One region of the Mesorhizobium sp. M8A.F.Ca.ET.181.01.1.1 genome, then DNA from elsewhere that is predicted to be linked to it. Evidence: predicted binding sites of a transcription regulator. Region 1 holds the regulator's gene; each other region holds the start of a gene.
The links. Region 1 encodes LexA, which represses DNA repair genes until DNA is damaged. Its sites were predicted from a motif close to TGTTCNNNNTGTGTTCNG; they were not measured.
Positions count from the first base shown of each region.

Region 2: EN824_RS03655 (UvrD-helicase domain-containing protein) is a predicted target of LexA. The motif match lies at 3,918-3,935, and genes of this name have one in related genera.
Region 3: EN824_RS17945 (PA0069 family radical SAM protein) is a predicted target of LexA. The motif match lies at 5,489-5,506, and genes of this name have one in related genera.

Region 1 is NZ_SRTV01000001.1:1,363,515-1,371,239, forward strand. It holds gene gltA (citrate synthase) at 1-732, opposite strand, end outside; gene gltX (glutamate--tRNA ligase) at 916-2,340, opposite strand; gene EN824_RS06685 (ComEC/Rec2 family competence protein) at 2,444-4,900, shown strand; gene lexA (transcriptional repressor LexA) at 4,894-5,637, opposite strand; gene EN824_RS06695 (GntR family transcriptional regulator) at 6,108-6,821, opposite strand; gene EN824_RS06700 (ABC transporter substrate-binding protein) at 6,975-7,725, shown strand, end outside.
Region 2 is NZ_SRTV01000001.1:741,733-749,457, forward strand. It holds gene EN824_RS03645 (DUF4239 domain-containing protein) at 89-844, shown strand; gene EN824_RS03650 (hypothetical protein) at 900-1,214, shown strand; gene EN824_RS03655 (UvrD-helicase domain-containing protein) at 1,253-3,877, opposite strand; gene EN824_RS03660 (glucose/quinate/shikimate family membrane-bound PQQ-dependent dehydrogenase) at 4,137-6,452, shown strand; gene EN824_RS03670 (hypothetical protein) at 6,732-7,163, opposite strand; gene EN824_RS35075 (hypothetical protein) at 7,168-7,326, opposite strand; gene EN824_RS03675 (dienelactone hydrolase family protein) at 7,700-7,725, shown strand, end outside.
Region 3 is NZ_SRTV01000004.1:444,883-452,607, forward strand. It holds gene EN824_RS17910 (cell wall hydrolase) at 1-146, shown strand, start outside; gene EN824_RS17915 (AtpZ/AtpI family protein) at 404-805, shown strand; gene EN824_RS17920 (F0F1 ATP synthase subunit A) at 890-1,648, shown strand; gene EN824_RS17925 (F0F1 ATP synthase subunit C) at 1,732-1,956, shown strand; gene EN824_RS17930 (F0F1 ATP synthase subunit B) at 2,019-2,618, shown strand; gene EN824_RS17935 (F0F1 ATP synthase subunit B) at 2,629-3,120, shown strand; gene EN824_RS17940 (ribonuclease HII) at 3,410-4,105, opposite strand; gene EN824_RS17945 (PA0069 family radical SAM protein) at 4,260-5,414, opposite strand; gene EN824_RS17950 (glycosyltransferase) at 5,565-6,077, shown strand; partial or broken gene EN824_RS17955 (hypothetical protein) at 6,227-7,197, shown strand; gene EN824_RS17960 (hypothetical protein) at 7,205-7,645, opposite strand.

The sequences.
Region 1 (7,725 bases):
GTTCTGCTCGTGGTCGGCGTGCAGGATGAAGATGCGCTCCATGGCGCGCGCCAGCACCGGGTTGATCTTGTATTCCTCGCACGGCACGGCAAAGCACATATGCAGGAAGTTTGCCGCGAAACCGAGATCGTTCTTCGGGTAAATGAAGGGCTGGCCGATGTGGTACTTGTAGGCCATGGCCGCGATCGTCGGCATTTTGGCGATCAGGCGCATGGACGCAACCATGCGCTGGTACGGGTCGGAGATGTCGGTCGAGTCGTGATAGAAGGCCGACAGCGCGCCAACCACGCCGCACATCACCGCCATCGGGTGCGCGTCGCGGCGGAAGCCGGTAAAGAAGCGCGACATCTGCTCGTGCACCATGGTGTGGCGCGTCACGCGGTAATCGAAATCGTCCTTCTGCGCCTTGGTGGGCAGTTCGCCGTAGAGCAGGAGATAGCAGACTTCGAGGAAATCGCCATGTTCGGCCAATTGGTCGATCGGGTAGCCGCGGTGCAGGAGGATGCCGGCATCACCATCGATGAAGGTGATTTCCGACTCGCAGCTTGCCGTCGAGGTGAAGCCGGGGTCATAGGTGAAAGCGCCGGTGGTGCTGTAGAGCGAGGCGATGTCGATGACGTCAGGTCCGACCGAGCCGCTTCGCACCTTGAATTCGTGGGTCTTGCCGGCGAATTCGAGCGTTGCCGTGGCCTCTTGGCCGCCCACATCCAGTTTTTTCGCAGCTTCGGTCATTGCAAACTCCTTCTTGTTTCCTCATGCCGGCAAAGGCAAATTCCGCAGAGCGACACGTCGAAATCACCGCAATGCGCGTCTTCGCCACCGCATTCTAGGAGGTGCGTGCCAGATTGGGCCAAGACATAATGTTGCACTGCGAAACGCGCCTTTCAATGCCAATCTTCTTGGGCCAGTTTGCTGCTAATCGATTTGATCCGCTATGCGGGCCAGGCTTTCCTCACGCCCCAGCACGGCCAGCACGTCGAATACGCCCGGTGAAGTGCTTTTGCCGGTCAAGGCAGCACGCAACGGCTGGGCCACGGCACCAAGCTTATGGCCGCCAGTCAGGGCGTACTCGCGGATGGCGGCCTCAGCCGTGGCCGCCGTCCACTCACCCGACAGCGACTTCAAAGCTTCGTGAGCGCCGCGCAGGATCTTGCGGGCATCGTCATTGAGCAGGAGCGCCGCCTTGTCGTCGATCGGCAGCGGCCGCGCGGCAAACAGGAAGGCAGCGCCGTCGACGAGCTCGACCAGCGTCTTGGCGCGCTCCTTCAGGCCCGGAAGGGCTGCCAGCAACTGCGCCTTGTTCTTCTCGTCGAGGCGCGCCGCCATCGCCGGGCCGCCCTCCAGATAAGGCAAGGTGGCGATGAAAATGTCGAACAATTCGGAATCGGCCATGCGGCGCATATGGACGCCGTTCAACGCCTCGAGCTTAGCGAAATCGAAGCGCGCCGCGCCCTTGTTGACGTCGCCGATGTCGAACCACGAGATCATGTCCTTGATCGACATGATCTCGTCGTCGCCATGGCTCCAGCCGAGACGCGCCAAGTAATTGAGCAGGGCCTCCGGCAGATAGCCCATGGCGCGATAGGCCTCGACACCAAGCGCGCCGTGGCGCTTCGACAGTTTGGCGCCGTCGGCGCCATGGATCAGCGGGATATGCGACATCGAAGGCACGTCCCAGCCCATGGCGTTGTAGATCACGGTCTGGCGGGCGGCGTTGGTCAGGTGATCATCGCCACGGATGATGTGGGTGACGCCCATGTCGTGGTCGTCGACGACGACGGCGTGCATATAGGTCGGGTTGCCGTCCGAGCGCAGGATGATGAAGTCGTCGAGATCCTTGTTGGGGAAGCGCACCTCGCCCTGGACCCGATCCTGCACCACCGTCTCGCCCTCGGTCGGTGCCTTGATGCGGATGGCGCCCCTGACGCCGGCGGGTGCCTCCGACGGATCGCGCTCACGCCAGTGGCCGTTATAGCGTGGCGGCAGGCCCTTGGCGCGTGCTGCCTCGCGCATCGCCTCGAGCTCGGCTGAAGTCTCGTAGCTGTAATAGGCCTTGCCCAGCCGCACCAGTTCCTCGGCCACCTCACGATGGCGCGGCGCCCGCTCGAATTGGGAAACCGCATCGCCGTCCCATGACAGGCCGAGCCAGGTCAGGCCGTCGAGAATGGCTGATGTGGCCGCATCGGTCGAACGCTCCCGATCGGTGTCCTCGATGCGCAGCAGCATCGTACCGCCGGTATGCTTGGCATAGAGCCAGTTGAACAGTGCCGTGCGCGCGCCGCCGATGTGCAGATAGCCGGTCGGCGAGGGGGCAAAACGGGTGATGACCTTGTCGGACATGGAACTCTCGGAAAACGTCTGAAGCTGGGTGCGGAGGGCGCGGACTTTCGCGCTTCGCGCGTTCATGTAGCATAGGGTGTCGAGGGCGCAAGGGGCAGACCCGATGACTGGACGAGGCCGGGGCTCGGATCGGGGCGAGGGCGCCATTGTCGGCGTCAGCGAACGGTCCTTGTTTGCGACGCCTCCGGCGATCCCGCTGCCATCGCCGCTCGTGGCTGCGCCCGCAACCCAGCCGTTGCAAGCGGGCTTGCCGGCGCCAACTCCGTCTCCTGCCGCACGCAGGATCGTGCGCGCGCGCCGGCAAATCGGCCGGATATCCTTGCTTCGCCTGCGCCACGGCTTGGCCAAGGCGGCGGAGCTGGAACTTGACCGGGGCATCGCCTTCCTGCTGGTGCCGGTCTGCCTGGCGGTTGGGGCGATCGGCTACTTTTCGCTGGCGACCGAGCCCGATTTTGCAAAGCCTGTCGCGGTCATGGTGCTGGCGGCGACCTGTGCATTCGTCTCGCGTTCCTGGCCGAAAACCCATCTGTGTTTCATGGCAGTGCTGTTGTGCGCGCTGGGCCTGCTCGCGGCGAAGGTCGAAACATGGCGAGCAGGAACCCGGATGCTGGGTTCGGAAATCTCGACTCAATTGACCGGCCGCGTGGTCTCGCTCGAGGAGATGGAGAGCGGCCGTATCCGGTTGACCATGGACGTGATTTCGACCGCCCGGCCGAAATTGCGCTATGCGCCGGAAAGGGTCCGGCTTTCGGCACGCAAGATACCGCCGGAAATGACCGCTGGCTCGCTTATCACAGGCTACGCCAAACTGCTGCCGCCGACCGGTCCGGTGCGGCCGGACAGCTACGACTTCTCCTTCGACAGCTATTTCGCAGGCATCGGCGGCAGCGGCTTCTTTCTCGGCAATCCAACGGTTGTCGCTACCGACGATGGTGAGATGTCGCTGCCAGCCCGTCTTTTTTCAAGCATCGAAAACGCCCGCGAAGCCATCGCCGACCACATCAGGGGCAGCATCGGCGGCGCCGAAGGCGAGATCGCGGCGGCGCTGATCGTCGGCGTGCGCGCCGGCATTCCCGATGAAATCAACGAAGCGATGCGGCGTACCGGCATCTATCACATCATTTCCATTTCGGGACTGCATATGGCGCTGGTCGCCGGCACCATCATGGGTCTGTTGCGCGGTGCCTTCGCGCTGTTTCCAGACTTTTCCGCGCGCCGGCCGGTGAAGAAATATGCGGCCGCCGCCGCACTTTTCTCGATCGCCGCCTATCTCGTCATTTCCGGTGTCGTCGTTGCGGCCGAACGCAGCTTCATCATGCTGGCGGTGATGCTGATTGCCGTCTTGTTCGATCGCGCGGCGCTCACCATGCGCAACCTGGCCATCTCGGCGATCGCCGTTATCCTGGTTTCCCCGCACGAGGTCGTCGGCCCGAGCTTCCAGATGTCGTTCGCGGCAACCGCGGCCCTTGTTGGCGCCTATGCCGGCTGGGCGGACCACCGCGCTGGTAAGACGAGGCCACCGTCGCCAAAGCGGTCACTACCCGGGTTCCTGACGCGAAAATTCCTGCTGGCGACAGGTGGATTGGCCATGACCTCCATCATTGCCGGCAGCGCGACGGCGCTGTTTGCCATCTGGCATTTCCAGCGCGTATCGCCGCTCAGCCTGTTCGCCAATCTGGCCGTCATGCCGATCGTGTCGGTGGTCGTCATGCCTTTTGCGGTCCTCAGTTCGCTGGCGATGCCCTTCGGCGCCGACGGCCCGTTTCTCTACGTGATGGGCAAAGGCCTGACAGCGATGATCGCCGTATCGTCATGGATATCGGAGCGCTCGCCAATCGATGGGGTAGGTCTGATCTCGCAGCAATCCGTGCTGCTGGTGGCCGTCGCGCTGGTCATCGCGACGATGGCGACGACCTGGCTGCGGCTCGCGGCACTGCCATTCGCACTTGCCGGTCTGTTGACTGTGTCGGACATACGCACGCCCGACGTGCTGATCTCGGAAGACGCACGGCTGGTCGCACTGCCGATCGGCAATGGCGAACTGGCCGTCAACCGGGAACGTCCGAACGAATTCGCGGCCGACAACTGGAAACGCGCTCTGGTCTCCGAAACAATCGTCAAACCGGAAATGTTCGACAAGGCGGACGGGCAATTCGATATTGCCGCTCCCACCGACCTGCCGCAGGGATCGCCGTTCTATTGCCGCGAAGGCCTTTGCCTTGCCAGGCACCCTTCCGGCGCGATCGTCGCCTATGTCGAGGATCGCAAGAACACCTGGAAAGCCTGCGCCTTCGCCGACCTGATCGTCGTCAATGACGCGACCGCCTATGACGCCTGCCACAATCCGCTGGTTGTCGTCGTCACGAAACGGCAGCTCGCCCGCAAGGGAAGTGCTGCCGTCTTCTTCGATCCCCAGTCGGCCACAACCCCGGCTGTGATCGAATTCGCTGTCGACGGACCATACCGGCCCTGGCACGAGCAGCGAAAATTCTCACGCGAGGCGAGGGGGCTGCCGCCCTATAAAAAGCCAGACAAGTCCGATGGCAAACCGGCTCAGTAGCGCCTGATCAGCCCGACCAGCTTGCCTTGTACCTTGACTCTGTCCGGCCCGAAAATACGCGTTTCGTAGGCTGGATTGGCGGCTTCGAGCGCGATCGAGGCGCCTTTACGGCGGAACCGCTTCAGCGTCGCTTCCTCCTCGTCGACCAGCGCCACGATGATTTCGCCCGGACTTGCCGTGTTCGCATTGCGGATGATGACCGTGTCGCCGTCGAAGATACCAGCCTCGATCATCGAGTCACCCTTGACCTCCAGCGCATAGTGCTCGCCGCCCATGATCATATCCGGCGGCACCGAGATCGAATGCGTCTGATGCTGGATGGCATCGATCGGCACACCGGCGGCGATACGGCCCATGACCGGGATGGACACGGCTGAAACCACATCGTCGTCATTGCCGGCCGCGGGCAGACGCGAAGGCGCCGTCGCCGGCTTGAGCTGGCGGCCAAGATTGTTTTGACCAAGGCTGCCCTGGATGACGCTGGGCGAAAATTTCTTTGCCGCGTTCAGGCCGGGCGCGATCGAATCCGGCAGCCGCAGCACCTCCAGCGCGCGCGCCCGATTGGGTAGCCGGCGAATGAAGCCGCGTTCCTCCAGCGCCGTGATCAGGCGATGAATCCCGGATTTGGAGGCAAGATCGAGCGCTTCCTTCATCTCGTCGAAGGAGGGCGGTATCCCGCTTTCCTTGAGCCGTTCGTGGATGAACATCAGCAGTTCATGTTGCTTGCGTGTCAGCATGGCGGCCCCCAAGGCATTGAACGAAGGTCTGAACCAGAATCGAAAAAACAAACCCAGAACAAACACTATCTGTTCCAGTTGTGTTCCGCAACCGTTTAAAGTTTAATGAATTTGTTAAGGCTGCGGATGTTTTTTGTCCGCTACGGCGGGCAGAAGCCGACCTTTTCCGCCATCGGCAGGCCCATTGAAATCGTTATGGTTAATGGCCTGTGGCCCATCCGCTCCCGAGTTTGGCGTCAGCCGTTCGGAAGGCTTTCCCCGGGCGGATTGTATAATTTATCGGTCCGTTATTCGCGGAACGAAACGAAACCAAAACGCCAACGACTGGCAGCTTCGGGGCAGCGATGGACCCAGGCGTCCGGCCCCACTCCGACCAACGCGTGCGAATAGGTGTCGCGGAAGCGCCGGAGTCATCCCGAACCAGCTTTCAAGCTGCCGGCGCGGGCGGCGTATTTGGTCGGGCCGCTGTCTTAGCTGTGGACATAGACGTGCAGGGTGTAGCCGATATGGGCCACCATAAGCGCCTTGGCCCGCTCGACGTCACGATCGAGTGCCGCTTCCATGATCGCGGTATGGTGTTCGATCGCAATCGCTTCGCGCAGCGCCTCCATCGCCTCTTCGTAGCCATCCTTGAGGCCGGCCGCGGCCCGCAATGTCGGCGCCAGACCAAGAAAGCGATGATGCCGGCGCAATTGATCCGAGATCGTCGAGCGGAAACGCAACAGCCAATCGCATGTGGCGGCGCTCAGCAGCGCCGCATGGAAAGCCTCGTGATTCTCGTCCCATTTGTCGACCGCCGCATCCGAGGGATCGTCGACCGCGGTTTTGCAACGGGAGAGCCGGTAGTGGGCGGTGACCACGGCATCTTCCCATTCCTTGCCGCCTTTCTCCATCGATTCGAGGAACAGGGGGATCTCGACCACCATCCTGGCGCGCGCCAGGTCCTCCAGTTCGGCCCGCGACACCCGAGCCACGGTAAAACCGCGATTGCTGATGGCGGTGACCAGGCGTTCGGCCTCGAGCCGCGACAAGGCTTCGCGCAATGGCGTCCAGCCGACTCCATAGGTGCCGCGCAGTGCACTCAGTTTGAGCGGGGCGCCGGGCATGAGGCGCGTGGTCAGGATATCGCGCCGCAACAGCTGATAGGCTGCCTCCGTCTTTGTGGAGCTCGTTTGATCCTGCATCGCGGTCCATCCGTCGTCTGGCAGGGAAAATTATATATGATGTAGGGGCATGGCAAGAATTATATATAATGTTTGACACAAGCCGGCGGACTGACCATGATCGTTTGCAGTAGCCGCGCTGCAAGCGGCGCTGATCAAATCTGGGAGGAAATGATGTTGAAGTCGAAATCCGCTTGGTTGTCGGGTTTGTTCATGGCTAGCGCGTTGATGGTGAGCGCCGGCAGTGCCGCCGCCGACCAGATACGCATCGGCATTGCCAATTTCGGCGAGCACCCCCAGCTCAATGCCGCCATAGCCGGCTTCAAGAAGGCGCTGACGGACAATGGCTTCGTCGAGGGCAAGGACGTCGTCTATACGGAAAGCCATACCAATTTCGATGCATCGCTGGTGCCGCAGATGATCGCCAAGCTGCAGGCGGAGCAGCCCAAGCTGATCTACACCATCACCACGCCGGTCTCGCAGATCGCCAAGAAGGCGCTCGCCGGTTCCGGCATTCCAATCGTCTTTGCCGCGGTCACCGATCCAGTGGCGGCCAAGCTGGTGCCGTCGTGGGATTCAGGTGACGAAGGCATGACCGGCGCCAGCGATCTGCAGGACGTCGCCGCGGTGATGGCCTTCACCAAGAAGCTGCTGCCGAACGCCAAGCGCTTCGGCGTGCCTTACAATCCGGGCGAGGCCAATGACGTTGCCTTGGTCGAAAAGATCAAGGCGGCGGCGCCCGCCGCTGGCTTCGAGGTGGTGGAGGTCGGCATCGACAACGTCAATGACATCCAGCAACGTATCGCTTCGCTCGCCGGCAAGGCCGACGTCATCTACGGCCCGGCCTCGAACCTGATCCAGCCGGCGATCGCCGCTGTCTCCGCCGCCGCCCGCCAGGCCGGTATCCCGGTCGTCAACTCCGATG
Region 2 (7,725 bases), 620 kb from region 1:
GGCCGGCAAACGCGCACCAAGAGGTCTGAAGCTGGCTCAATTCCAGCAGCCATTGGCAATCCGCGCGTCTCGTGCAGAAATGAGCGGCATGCGCGAAACTTTGATCGCAACGGTGATCTTCCTGTGCCTGGCGGGGGCAGCTTTCGCCGCCATGGCCGTGTGGCCCAGGATGCCGGTCAGGCATCGCGACGACGATACGAATGCCGTGGTCCGGCTCGCAGCCAACCTGTTCGGGGTGATGACCTCGCTGATGCTTGGGCTGATGATCAACTCGGCCAAGAACACCTTCGAATCGATCGATCACAATGTGCATGCCTATGCCACGGAACTGATCCTGCTCGACAGGACCTTGCGCCAGTACGGACCGCAAACCGAAACGGTGCGCCAGCCGCTGGTCGCCTATGTGCAGGGGGTGGTGGCCGATGCCATGCAGGGCGACGAGACGCCTGCCGCCGGCAATGAGCTGTCCGAACATCTGTTGACGGAGATCGGCACGCGGCTGAGCGCGCTGCCGCCGGCCGACGCGGCGCGCGCCTCCGTCTTGCAGGACGCCCGTCAGCGCCTGCAGAAAGTGCTGGAATTGCGCTGGGTGCTGATCGAGCAGTCGGAGGGCACGATCCCCTGGCCGCTGATCGTCATGCTGGTTACGTGGCTGGCGCTGATCTTCGCCAGTTTCGGGTTCAGGGCGCCGAGGAATGCGATCACTGCCGCGACCTTCATGGTCTCGGCCGCGCTGATTGCCGGGGCGATCTACCTGATCCTGGACATGGATGTGGCGTTCTCCGGCCCGATCCAGATTTCGTCGGCGCCGCTGGAGCGGGCCTTGGCGGAATTGCAGCGATGATGCGGAACCGGCGGCATTCCCCAGACATTCATGGGGATGGCCAATGGAGGACGACATGGGTTTCGACCAGTATCACGAACCGCCTGAAGAACTGTCGCAGCAAGTGCGCACCTTCGCCCGCATGATCGCCTCGCTGATCGAGGAGGCGGAAGCGATCGGCTGGTACGAACAGCGCATGTCGGTGGAGAAAAACCCGCAGGCCAAGGCGATCATGAAGAACGCGCAGAGCGAGGAGTTCAAGCATTTCGGCATGGACCTCGAATTCCTGCTGCGCCAGAAGGCGGACTGGCGCGCGGAACTGAAGGAAATCCTGTTTACGACAGGGGATATCGTGAAGGTCGGTGAGCGGGGCGAGAAGAAGGTGGATTGAGCGACGTCGCCGGCTTCTTGTCAAAGCCACGCCTCACCTCACACCGCCGCGACAAACCCGTCCAGCACGCGTTTCTGGCCGGCCTTGTCGAAGTCGATGGTCAGCTTGTTGCCTTCGATGGCCGCGATGTTGCCGTTGCCGAATTTCTGGTGGAAGACGCGGTCGCCGACGCTGAAGGCCGACGGCGTGTCGGAGACGGATTTGGCGACCAGTTCGCCGTCGATGGTGCGGCCCTTTACGCTGGTGCGGCCGGCGCCGTAGCCGGAGTCTGTTTCGCCATAGCCGATGCGTTCGATCTGATGGCCCGAGCGCGTGCCCCAGTTGCGATCGGTCGCCTCGGTGCGGTTGGCCTGCGCGCGCTGCCAGCCCGGTGTCGAATAGGTGTTGGAGAAGGCACCGGATTTTTCCGCGCCACCCGAATTGCCGCCGATATTGTCGAAGCGCGAGGCGCCATACGGGTTCTGTCTTCCTGCCCCTTGGCTGCCGCCACGGCCGGACGCGAACGAGCCGCCGCCATAGGGATTGCCGTAGCCGCCGTAGGAATTGCCGGCTTCGGCGACCTCGACATGGGCTTCCGGCAGTTCCTCGAGGAAGCGCGACGGAATGGTCGATTGCCAGAGGCCGTGGATGAGGCGGTTGGAGACGAACCAGATATGCAGGTTCTTCTTGGCCCGCGTCAGGCCGACATAGGCGAGGCGGCGCTCTTCTTCGAGCCCCGAACGGCCGCCTTCGTCCAGCGCGCGCTGATGGGGAAAGAGGCCTTCCTCCCAGCCGGGCAGGAAAACGGTCTCGAATTCGAGGCCCTTGGCCGAGTGCAGCGTCATGATGGAAACGGCATCGAGCCCGGCATTCTGCTCGGCATCCATGACCAGCGCGACATGTTCGAGGAAGGAGCGCAGCGACTCGTACTCCTCCATGGAGCGGATCAGTTCCTTCAGGTTCTCCAGCCGGCCGGGGGCTTCCGCCGAACGGTCGTTCTTCCACATGTCGGTGTAGCCGCTCTCTTCGAGAATGGTCTCGGCGAGCTCGGTGTGCGGCGTGGTTTCCAGCGCCTTCTGCCAGCGTTCGAAATTGGCCGCGACCTCGCGCAGCGCGGCGCGCGGTTTCGGCTTCAGCTCGTCGCTTTCGGCGAGCGTGCCCGCCGCCTCCAGCATTGGGATGCGCATGCCGCGCGCCGTGTCGTGGATCTGCCGGATGGTCGCTTCGCCCAGGCCGCGCTTGGGCACATTGACGATGCGCTCGAAGGCGAGGTCGTCGGTGCCGTTGGCGACGACGCGGAAGAAGGCCAGTGCGTCGCGGATTTCCATGCGCTCGTAAAAACGCGGGCCGCCGATGACGCGGTAGTTCAGGCCGAGCGTGATGAAGCGGTCCTCGAAGGCGCGCATCTGGAAGGATGCGCGGACGAGGATCGCCATGTCGTTCAAATTGTGCTTCTGGCGCTGGTAGGCCTCGATGGTCTCGCCGATGGCGCGGGCTTCCTCCTCCGAATCCCAGGCGGCGTGGACGTTGACCTTGCCATCCTCGGGATCGTTGCGGTCGGTGAACAGCGTCTTGCCGAAACGGCCCTCATTGTAAGCGATGAGATGGGAAGCGGCGCCCAATATGTGTGCGGTCGAGCGGTAGTTGCGTTCCAGCCGGATGATGGTGGCGCCGGGAAAATCCTTGTCGAAACGCAGGATGTTGTCGACCTCCGCGCCGCGCCAGCCATAGATCGACTGGTCGTCGTCGCCGACGCAGCAGATGTTAACGGTGGCCCTGTCGCGCGAGGCGCCCCCCTCTGTCCTGCCGGACATCTCCCCCTCAAGGGGGGAGATCGGCTTGCCTTCCGGTCGCTGCGCGAGCAGCCGCAGCCACATGTATTGGGCGGTGTTGGTGTCCTGGTACTCGTCGACCAGGATGTATTTGAAGCGCCGGTGATAGTCCTTCAGCACATCGGGATTGGCGCGGAAGATGCGGATCGGGTGGCAGAGCAGGTCGCCGAAATCGCAGGCGTTGAGCGTCTGCAGACGCTCCTGATAGGCCTTGTAAAGCTCGCGGCCCTTGCCGTTGGCGAAGCTGCGCGCATCGCCCTCGGCGATGTCGGCCGGACCCTGGCCCTTGTTCTTCCAGCCGTCGATCATCTGGGCGAACTGTTTTGCGGGCCAGCGCTTGTCGTCCAGGCCCTCGGCCTGGATCAGCTGCTTGATCAGCCGCACGACGTCGTCGGTGTCGAGGATGGTGAAGTCGGATCTCAGGCCGGCAAGCTCGGCATGGCGGCGCAGCAACTTCACGCCGATCGAGTGGAAGGTGCCGAGCCATGGCATGCCCTCGACATTGCCTTCGCCGATCAGGATGCCGATGCGCTGCTTCATCTCGCGCGCGGCCTTGTTGGTGAAGGTCACTGCCAGGATCTGCGAGGGGAATGCCCTGCCGGTGGCGAGGATGTGGGCGATGCGGGTGGTCAAGACGCGGGTCTTGCCGGTGCCGGCGCCGGCCAGCACCAGAACCGGGCCTTCGGTGGTCTCCACCGCCAGCCGCTGCTCGGGGTTCAGCCCCTTCAGATAGTCCGGCGCATTGTTCTGGCCGCCGCGGGCGGCCATGGCGCGCGCGGCAATGCCCGACGGGGCCGTGGGCCGCGCATTGGGTTCGTCGAAAAAGGGCATGTCTTCGGAAAAGCCGGACATCTCCCCCGAATGTAGTGATTCGGGAGGGAAAGACCAGAACTGTCTACGTTTTGTTCCGGTAAAGTGCTTGATACGGGCCACTCCAGCGATATGGCGGCCGGCGTTGTGAACAACCGCAGGGGGACAAGGTTGCCGCCGCGGACCCTTGACCTGCGCTTGACAGGCGCGGCGGTCGGGAGAAAGTTGCGTACGGGGCAGCACGCAATGCCGGGTTGCCCAAGGCCGCCTCCATGCGCGCAACAGTCGAAGGAGTATCATCTTGGCTGTCACCATCACCTCCCTCGTCCTCTTCCTCATCAGCCTGGCGCTTGGCGCCGGCGGCATCTGGTTGGCTTCGCTGGGCGGCAGTTGGTACTACATCATCGTCGCTCTCGCCTTCCTGGTCGCCGCCTGGCTGCTCTACCGACGCCGTTCCACGGCGCTCTGGCTCTACGCGGCGATCGTGCTCGGCACGCTTGCCTGGGCGGTCTGGGAAACCGGCTTCGACTGGTGGGAACTCGGCCCGCGCGGCGGCGTCATCGTGCTGGTGGCGCTGTGGCTGCTGACGCCGTGGGCGCGGCGGGGCCTTGCCGGTCCGGACGGCCGCGCGCCACTGATCCTGGCCGTGCTGGCATCGCTGGCGGTGGCCGGCTATTCGATGACCACGGACCCGAAGGACATCGGCGGCGCGCTCGACACCGACAAGGTGATCCCCAACGCCAATCTCGGCGGCGACGTGCCGGCGGGCGAATGGCACTATTACGGGCGCACGCAGTTCGGCCAGCGCTATTCGCCGCTCGACCAGATCACACCGGATAATGTCGCCAATCTGCAGCCGGCCTGGACCTACCGCACCGGTGACGTGAAGGGTCCGGACGATGTCGGCGAGACCACCTACCAGGTGACGCCGCTCAAAGTGGGCGACACGCTCTATATCTGCACGCCGCACAATTTCGCCATCGCGGTCGATGCGGCGACCGGCAAGGAGAAGTGGCGCTACGATCCCAAGATCAAGCTCGACAAGGACCGGCAGCACCAGACCTGCCGTGGCGTCTCCTATTATGCCGATGCCGCGGGCGCCGCCGGCCAGCCCTGCGCGACGCGCGTCTATCTGCCGACCTCGGATGCGCGGCTGATCGCGCTCGACGCCGCCAACGGGCAGGTTTGCCCAGCCTTTGCCGAGGGCGGCACGCTCAATCTGCTGACCAACATGCCGTATCCGAAGTCCGGTTATTACTACTCGACTTCGGCGCCGCTGATCGCGGGCGGCAAGATCATCGTCGGCGGCGCGGTCAACGACAATTATTCGACGCAGGAGCCGTCCGGCGTCATCCGCGCCTATGATGCGAGCACCGGCAAGCTGCTATGGAACTGGGATTCCGGCAATCCGGACCAGACGACGCCGCTGGCGGCCGGCCAGACCTACACCGCCAACTCGCCCAACATGTGGTCAACGCCGAGCGCCGACGAGAAGCTCGGCCTGCTCTATGTGCCGCTCGGCAACCAGACGCCGGACCAACTCGGCGCCGGGCGCAGCGCCAATGTCGAGAAATTCTCCTCCTCGATCACCGCGCTCGACCTCAATACCGGGCAATTGAAATGGGTGCGGCAGACCGTGCACCATGACCTCTGGGACATGGACGTGCCGGCGCAGCCGAGCCTGGTCGACATCACCAAGGCCGATGGTTCCGTCGTGCCCGCGCTGGTCGGGCCGACCAAGCAGGGCGACCTCTATGTGCTCGACCGGCGCACAGGCGAGCCGGTGATCGCGGTGAACGAAGTGCCGGCGCCGGGCGGCGCCATCGAAGGCGATCACACATCGCCGACGCAGCCGGTTTCCGATCTTACCTTCATGCCGAAGCCGCTGACCGGCGCCGACATGTGGGGGATCACCATGTTCGACCAGCTGGCGTGCCGGATCGAATTCCAGGGCCTGCGCTATGAAGGCCGCTACACGCCGCCTTCCGTCCAGGGCTCGCTGATCTATCCCGGCAATTTCGGCACCTTCAACTGGGGCGGGGTAGCGGTCGATCCGGTGCGGCAGGTGATGTTCGGCATGCCGACCTACCTGGCGTTCAAGTCGCAGCTCATTCCGCGCGATCAGGTGCCGCCGCCGGACGAGGGGCGCGGCAGCGAGCAGGGGCTGAACCGCAATGAGGGCGCGCCCTATGCGGTGGTGATGGGACCCTTCCTGTCGCCGCTCGGCATCCCCTGCCAGGCGCCGCCCTGGGGCTATGTCGCCGGCGTTGATCTGAGGACCGGACAGATCGCCTACAAGCACCGCAACGGCACCGTCTACGACATGACGCCGCTGCCGTTGCCGCTGAAGGTCGGGGTGCCCGGCATCGGCGGGCCGATGATCACGGCCGGCGGTGTCGCCTTCCTGGGCGCCGCCGTCGACGACTATCTGCGCGCCTATGACCTGACTTCAGGCAAGCAGCTCTGGCGGGCGCGGCTGCCCGCCGGAGGGCAATCGACGCCGATGACCTATACGGTCGCGGACGGGCGCCAGTTCGTGGTCATCGTTGCCGGCGGCCACGGCTCGGTCGGCACCAAGCCTGGCGATTATGTGATGGCTTACGCGCTGCCCAAGTAAGGGGCGGGGTCCAGTTTTCGCGACGCTAGCGCCGCCCCTCATCGCCCTGCCGGGCACTTCTCCCCGTATAGTGACGGGGAGAAGTGGCTGGACGCAACCGCGGCGCCTTCTTGCATCATTGGGGATTAGCGAAATCGGCGATGACAGCGCCCCTCTCCCCGTCACTATACGGGGAGAGGATGCCGGCAGGCAGGTGAGGGGCAGCGCCAGCCATGGTCAGCAAAGCGTCGCAATGCAGGACGTTTTTCTGCCTTCGACCGGGCGGCCGGCGTCGCCGTCTTAGCCGAGCCCCAGATGGCTCTTCAGGCTGGGCACCGAGCCGAGCACCTGGTTGGTCAAATCGGGGCCGGCGGCTGCCTCGGCCTGCTGGACCAGCGTCTCGCCTGCCTTCTGGATCTGCGCCATGTCGAGGCCGGATGCCTTGAGCGCGGCGAGGCCGTTGACCAGCGCGCCGGCTTTCTCGCCGAGAACGCCGCCAAGCGCGCCTTGCAGCGAGGACAGGAAGCCGCCGCCGCCGGCCGGGGCGGCCATGACGTCGTATTTCTGCGCCAGCGCATCGGCGCCCGGAATCTTGGCGAAGAAGGAGGAGGCGCTGGTGCCTTCCGCCTCATGCTCGAGGACCGAGAAAATGGTGCCGACGACCTTTTCGGTCGTAGCCTGGTCGAGACCGGCCTTCTGCGAGACGGTGTTCACGATGTCCTGGACGTCCATGACTTCACCTCAACCTTGGGTTTTTCGTGTTTGCCGGATGGCGCTGGCGGCTGCGTACCTTGACCATGGACTTGCGGCTCGCCGCAACAACGGCCGCGCGAATGGCCAGAACGGCGGCCGCAACCATCAAAGCTGTTGCGAGCATCGGCGAGGTCATGGTCATCGGCATTGTTCCTTCCAGATCGGGCCTAGAGCGGTTCAGAGTTTGATAGAACCTCTGCCCCGCTCTAACTTCTTGTTTTTACGCAATTCCCAAGGGGAAGCGCTGCGCGCTTCTCCCGGGAAAACCGCTACGCACTTTTCCTGGAATTTGCTCTACCGTGACCGCCAAAAGCGGCCGGCCAGCCAGTTTCCCCCACTATTGTGGCAGCGCCATCAAGATTTTCACCGATGACAAAAACGTGATGATCTTCAGCGGCCTGACTGGCGGTCTTGGAGACGGCGAGGTGTCACGGTCCAGTGGACGATGACAGGCTCGCCCCTATCTTGCGGACGGCAAGGAAACCGAAGTCAAGACACCGAGATCGAGGAAGCCCATGACCGACGTCACCATCAAACCCGT
Region 3 (7,725 bases), on a different contig from region 1:
CTGGCAAGATCTTCATTCCGGAGGTGGGATCGTCAACACATTACTACGCCAACTATGTCCATCCCGGCTGGGCGCGCACGATGCAGAAGATGACCAAGATCGGCCTGCATATCTTTTACCGGACCTATGGTGGCGGCTGGAGCTGAGCCGACCGCCGGGCGCCTCTCTTTTCGGGCGGTCGCACGGTCGATCGGAGAGCCATTGCCCGGGGGATTCGCGCAACGCATCCCTCCGATCGCCGCGGGCACGATGTCGCACCTTTCTAATCCTTTGATTTTACTATTTAAAATACACAGCGCGGAACTTCCCTCCGTGGCTTGACGGGCGCAAACCCTCTAACTATGTTGCCGGCGACTTTAGAAGCGGACGGACGGTGACGGTCTGCCCGGGCAGGGGGGTTGCGATGGCCGAGAAAAAAGGGCCAGACGGAACCGGAGAAACCGGCCGCGGCAAAGAGCATGACGCCGAAATCCGCGACGACGATCTTGAGCGACGTCGGCGTGAACTTGGAGCATCGCTTGCGACAAGGCTGCCGAACCGGCTCGAGGGGAAAGACGACGCGAAACCAGTGACCGGATACGGTCAGGCGATCAAACTATCCAGCGAGTTTATCGCCGGGGTGGTCGTGGGCGCCGGCATCGGCTGGATCATCGACCGTATGGCGGGGACATCGCCGTGGGGTCTGATCGTTTTCCTGCTGCTTGGTTTTGGCGCCGGCGTGCTCAATGTCATGCGTTCGGCTGGCGTTGTGGCGGAATTCGGACAAGGCGCGAAGCCGCGCCGTGACCGGGACGACGGCAAATGACCGCCCTTCAGGCGGCATTTGGAAATAGCCGCTTCCATGCGGCAAGGTAATTTTGGCCGTACGCGGCATTGACGGGGTTTGAACGTGGCAGCTGACAAGGTCGATCCGATCCACCAGTTCCATATCAACAAGCTGATACCGATCGAGATCGGCGGCTATGACCTGTCTTTCACCAATTCCGCCCTGTTCATGGTCGCCACCGTGGTTGTCGCCGCGGCGTTCCTGTTCCTGACGACGTCGAGCCGCAGCCTGGTTCCAGGCCGGCTGCAGTCGGTCTCCGAAATGGCTTATGAATTCGTCGGCAACATGCTGCGTGACGCCGCCGGCACGCAGGGCATGAAGTTCTTCCCCTTCGTGTTCTCGCTGTTCATGTTCGTGCTGGTCGCCAATCTGCTCGGCCTGTTTCCCTATTTCTTCACGGTCACCAGCCACATCATCGTCACCTTCGGCCTCGCCGCCCTGGTGATTGGAACCGTGGTGGTCTACGGCTTCATGAAGCATGGTCTTGGTTTCCTCAAGCTGTTCGTGCCGCATGGCGTGCCGGTGTTCCTGCTGCCGCTGGTGGTGCTGATCGAGGTCATTTCCTTCGTGTCGCGCCCGGTCAGCCTCTCGGTTCGTCTGTTCGCCAACATGCTTGCCGGCCACATCACGCTCAAGGTTTTCTCCGGGTTCGTCGTCAGCCTCTCCGCGCTGGGCGCGGTCGGCGTGGCGGGTTCGATCCTGCCGTTGGCTATGGCGGTGGCGCTGACGGCGCTTGAACTGCTGGTCGCCTTCCTGCAGGCCTACGTCTTTGCCGTATTGACCTGCATGTATCTCAACGACGCCCTGCATCCCGGGCACTGAGGCAAGAGTTCCGGCCAAGAGTTTTCAACATTGGTGCCGGATGAAATCGCAACGGAATTTTCAGATCCAAAGGAGTTGAACAAATGGACGCAGAAGCAGCAAAGTACATCGGCGCCGGCATCGCTTGCCTGGGCATGGGTGGCGCGGGCATCGGCCTGGGCAACATCTTCGGCAGCTACCTCTCGGGCGCGCTGCGCAACCCTTCGGCTGCCGACGGCCAGTTCGGCCGCCTGATTTTCGGCTTCGCCGTGACCGAAGCTTTGGGCATCTTCTCGCTTCTCATCGCGCTGCTGGCCCTGTTCGGCTGAGTACTGAGAAGATTGGACAGGCCGGCCGCGCAAGCGGCGGGCCTGATATCTGGGGATAGTCCATGTTCGTGACATCTGCCTTCGCGCAAGAGTCCGCGCCATCAGCCGACACCAGCCACGCTGCGACCGGAGGCGACACGCATTCCGGCACCAGCGTGCCTGCCGAAGCGCACGGCACGTTTCCGCCATTCAATCCGGAGACGTTTCCGTCGCAGCTTCTGTGGCTGGCGATCACGTTCGGGCTGTTCTACCTCTTCCTGAAGCGGGTCGTGATGCCGCGCGTCGGGGGCATCATCGATGTCCGCAACGACCGCATCAGCCAGGATCTCGACCAGGCTGCCAAGTTGAAGGGCGAGGCAGACGCCGCCGTTGCCGCTTACGAGCAGGAACTGGCGGAAGCCAAGAAGAACGCGAACTCGATCGGCCAGCAAGCCAACGATGCGGCCAAGGCGGAAGCCGATACCGCGCGCAAGAAGATCGAGGCTGCGCTCGACGGGAAGCTTGGCGAGGCCGAGGCACGCATTGCTTCCATCAAGGCCAATGCCATGAAGGAAGTCGGCAGCATTGCCGAGGATACCGCTTCGGCGATCGTCGAGGCACTCGTTGGCGGCAAGGCCAGCAAGGCCGAGATCGCGGCCGCGGTCAAATCCGTGGCCCGGTGAGGAGCGCATCATGGACGCTACATCTCTCGCAACGCTCTGGGCCACGATTGCCCTGATCATCTTCCTGGCGATCGCCGTCTACATCAAGGTGCCCGGCATGATCGCCAAGGCGCTCGACGCCCGCGCCGCCAGGATCAGCAGTGAGCTCGACGAGGCACGCAAGCTGCGCGACGAGGCCCAGCAATTGCTTGGCCAGTACAAGAAGAAGCGCAAGGAAGCCGAGCAGGAGGCTGCCGACATTGTCGCGGCCGCCAAGCGCGAGGCCGAACTGCTGGCCGCCGAGGCCCACAAGAAGACCGAGGACTATGTCGCCCGGCGCACCGCGCTTGCCGAACAGAAGATCGGCCAGGCCGAGCGCGAAGCGATCGGCGAAGTGCGCGCCAGCGCCGTCGACATCGCTGTCGAGGCGGCACGCGCATTGCTCGCCGCCAAGGTTGACGCCAAGGCCGGAGCCGACCTGTTCAAGTCCGCGCTGCAGGACGTGAAGGCGAAGCTGAACTGAGCTGACAACATCAAGCAAATCAAAAGCCGCCCGGGGAACCTGGCGGCTTTTTTGTTGTGCGGTGTGTTGACGCCGCCAATCTCCCCCCTCGTGGGGGAGATGCCCGGCAGGGCAGAGGGGGGCGCGAAGGATCGCCGGCGTTCGATTCTTTATCCGTCGCACCGGCTGAGAAGTATCGGGCGAATCTGATCGCAATGAACTGACAGGTCGGCGGGACAGCGCCCCTCTGTCCTGCCGGACATTTCCCCCACGAGGGGGAGATCGGCTGTAGTTCGGCGCCGCTTTCGCCTCACTCCAGCCCGGCCAAGCTCTCTTCCTCAACCACCTCGACACCCCCAAGCCTGAACGGCGCAAACGAGGTGCGGTGCAGCCGCGCTACCGGCCCGTGCGCCTCGATCGCCGTGCGATGCCGGGCCGTGGCGTAACCCATATGGACTTCGAAGCCGTAACGATCGTGATGATTGCCGCAGCCACACATCATGCGGTCGCGCATGACCTTGGCGACGATCGAGGCGGCGGCGATCGACTGCGAGCGCTGGTCGCCCTTGATCAGCGCGCGCCCTTCGCAGGGCAGTCCCGGGGGCACGTCGCGCCCGTCGGCGAGCGCGAGTTTTGCCTGAACCGGCAGCCCGACCAGCGCGCGGCGCATCGCTTCGAGGCTCGCCTTGAGGATGTTGCTGCCATCGATACCCTCCGCGCTGATCGACGCCATCGAGACGCCGAGCGCGGAACCGAGGATGCGCAGGAACAGCGCTTCGCGCTGCAAGTGGCTAAGCCGCTTTGAATCGTCGAGTCCTTCGGGAATGTTGGCGGGGTCGAGCACCACTGCTGCCGCGACGACCGGACCCGCCAGCGGGCCACGACCGGCTTCGTCCATCCCCGCGACCGGCCATAACCCATCGGCCATCGCCTTCGTCTCGAAGGAGAAATCGGGTTTCTCGACGATTTCGAAGAGAAGCGGAGAATCAGAACGCGCGCGAGCCATGTTGCGGCGAGGTTCGCATCGGCTCCGATTCTCCGCAAGTCCCTCCGGGTCGGGTGGGGCGCCGGACCGGGAGGGCACCGTCTGCTGGCCGGGGCAGGCCGGACGGGATTCTTGGCCGCGGCGGTCATGAACAGCCCGCGGCGATTTTCAATTTTCAGAGCAGCATCAACTGCTCCTGGTCCTTGCCGGCGGCGACGAACTGGTCAGTCCGCAGCGTGCGTCGCTCCGCATTGAGGCCGAGCCGCTTGGCGGTGATTTCGAAGCGCCGGCCGATCTGCCAGGCATAGGGACCGGCGCCCTTCATGCGCTTGCCCCATTCCGAATCGTAGTCCTTGCCGTCGCGCATCGAACGGATCAACGACATGACGTGGCGATAGCGGTCGGGATAGTGACGCAGCAGCCAGTCCTTGAAGATCGGGCTGACCTCCAGCGGCAGGCGCAGCACCACATAGCCAGCTTCGCGCGCTCCGGCATGGTGTGCCGAGTCGAGGATGCGTTCCATCTCCTGGTCGGTCAGGCCCGGAATGATCGGCGCCACCATCACCGAAGCAGGGATACCGGCATCCGAAAGCTGCCTGATCGCTTCCAGCCGCTTGGTCGGCGTCGAGGCGCGGGGTTCCATCGTCCTGGCCAGCATGCGGTCGAGCGTCGTCACCGACAGCGCCACCTTGGCGAGCCCGCGCTCGGCCATGCGCGACAGAATGTCGATGTCGCGCACCACCAGGGCCGATTTGGTGACGATGCCGACCGGATGACCGCGTGCCTCCAGCACTTCGAGGATTTCGCGCATGATCCGGTACTGCTTCTCGATCGGCTGGTAGGGATCGGTGTTGGTGCCGATGGCGATGGTGCGGGGCTGGTAGCCGTCCTTCGACAACTCCTTGTCGAGCAGGCGTGCCGCGTCCGGCTTGGCGAACAGCTTGGATTCGAAATCCAGGCCCGGCGACAGGCCCATGAACGAGTGTGTCGGCCGCGCGAAGCAATAGACGCAGCCGTGCTCGCAGCCGCGATAGGGATTGATCGACCGGTCGAAGGAGATGTCCGGCGATTCGTTGCGCGTGATGATGGAGCGCGGCTTCTCCACCTGCACCTCGGTCTTGAACGGGGGCAGTTCCTCCAGCGAACTCCAGCCGTCGTCGAAGACATGTCGGCTCACGGGTTCGAACCGGCCGGACGGATTGATGCCTGCCGACCGGCCACGGTTGCGGTCCGGACGGACCCGCATGCCGCTCTGCTCGATCATCGCGTTGGCCATTTCGGCTCGTCCTGCTCCGAAGGCTGCAATGTCGGCGCGCATGATCGGTTCCATCTTCGCCCGCTCCCAGGGACTGTCCATGTTCTGTCGAATCGCTCTGCTCATGAAATTATTCCTATTTTGTTGATGAGAACAAAGCAAGAACTTTTTGTGGTGCGGCGCAAAAACTGGCGTCGGTCGGCGCTTTCCGCTATTCGGCTCATGATGCTCAGTGTTCTCATCGAAACGCATAATGACGAGGAGGGTCTCGCCCGCACGCTGGCGACGCTGATCGGCGGCGCGGTCGAGGGCGTGGTGCGCGATGTCGTCGTCTGCGACACCGGCTCCACCGACCACACGCATCGCGTGGCCGAGCATGCTGGCTGCCACTATGTGGGGAGCGGCGGCATCGCCGCCGGCATTCGCCAGGCCAAGGGTGATTGGCTGCTGTTTCTCGAACCGGGTGCGAGGCTGGTGGAGGGCTGGATCGACGCGGTTGTCGCCCATACCGCCAGGCAGACAATGGCCGCCCGGTTCTCGCGGGCGCGGGGCAGCCGTCCGCCGTTCCTGGCCCGGGTCTTTTCGGCAAACCGTGCGCTCGCCGACGGCCTGGTGATCAGCAAGCGGCAGGCGGCATCTCTGTCCAAGAATGCCGGCAGCGCCGAGGCGTTGGCGCGCGGTCTGGCGACAAAGAAGCTCGACGCCGAGATCTGGGCGGCGCCGCCGAGGCAGAGGTGATTTTTTGCGGCTGCTCTGTCCATTGTGCGTTGCACAAAAACTGACGCGCGGGTAACTTTCCGACAAGGCGGGTGAATTGGGTTTGGGTCATGCCGGAACGGCAGGCTCCGACATTGCGTCGGCGCTGCATCATACCCTTGAGGATCCCCATGAACCTTTCGACCACTGACAAGTCCGGCACTGCCAGTCTCGAGGCCATTGCACGCAATGGCAGCCTGCTGCGCCGCATCGCCGTGGGCATCCCGACCTATCTGAAGGACCTGCGCGAAAACCCTGCCTGGCTGCCGATGTTCGTTCTGGCGCGTACCATCCCCGGCCGCCGGATGCATTGGCTGGGCGCGAAGCGCACTCGTCCGGCTGACAATGTCCGGGATACGATGTTCAGGGGCGTTCAGCGCGAGGCCGTCGTCGACGCGTTGCGGTCGGACGGGTTGTTCTCAGGGCTGATCCTGCCGCCTGATATCCACGAGGAGATTGCCAGCTTCGCCCGGCGCACGCCCTGCTACGGCAATTTCGACCGCCGGAATTCGTGCCCGGCGAACATGCCGAAGCCGAAAAGCGCCTTGGCCGCTCATTGCTGAGCGGCCATTATTTCGAACGCATCCTCGACTGCCCGGCGGCACTCGCCATACAGCGCGACCCGCTGCTTCTCGACATCGCCGCGCACTATCTCGGCGGCCAGGCGAAACTGATCACGACACGCGTCTGGTGGAGTTTTCCTACCGGCGAGGCGTCCGACGCCGACAAGAACCTTGCCTCGCTCGGCAAGTATCATTTCGATCTCGATGACTGGCGGATGTTGAAATTCTTTTTCTACCTCAAGCCCGTCGACGCCGAGACCGGTCCGCATGTCTATGTCAGGGGAAGCCACAGGCGCCGCGCCATAAGGCATCAGCTCACCCTTCTCGTCGGCCATCCCGCCAAGGATGTGCTGGACGTGTATGGCGAGCAGAGCCCGGTGACCCTGACCGGAGAGGCTGGCCTCGGCTTCGTCGAAGACCCCTTCGGTTTCCACATGGGCACGGTGCCGGCACGCACGCCACGGCTGATGATGGAAGTTGGCTTCGGCGTCTCCAAGCCGTCGCGCCGTCGTTTCCATGGCGAGCCGGTCATCCGCTGAAGGCAGGTCAGGCGAAGCTCATCTCGACCGGCATCCAGCGAAGGCGACGCCTGGCTTGCCGCTCAGCTCTGTTTTCCCAGTCGAAGTCGACCAGGACCGATTCTCCGGTGAACGCCCTGTGATCGTCCAGGGCGTTGACGATCAGGATGGCCCTGGCCTCGTCATTTTCCCCGGCGATCGCGGCGGCATAGACGCCGCATTCTCGGCAAATCAGATAGTCGGCGGTCTCCAGTCCGAACCGGTATTTGCGCAATCGCCTTGCGTCCTTGACCGAGATGATCAGCCTGCCGTCAGGATCGGCGACGGCGCGCGCGCCATGCTTTGTGCAGAACGAGCATTGGCAGGCGCGGACTTCGATTTGCGATGGATCCAGCTCGGTCGAAAATCGCAGGCGTATATTGCCGCAATGGCACCCACCAGTGTGCATGGTTCCAGTTTGCACGGCCATATCTGCCTTCTCGTGAACGGTAGGGATCGCCCACGAAGATACTGTCTCCGGCATCCGGTTTGGAATGGCCGTTCGAAGGC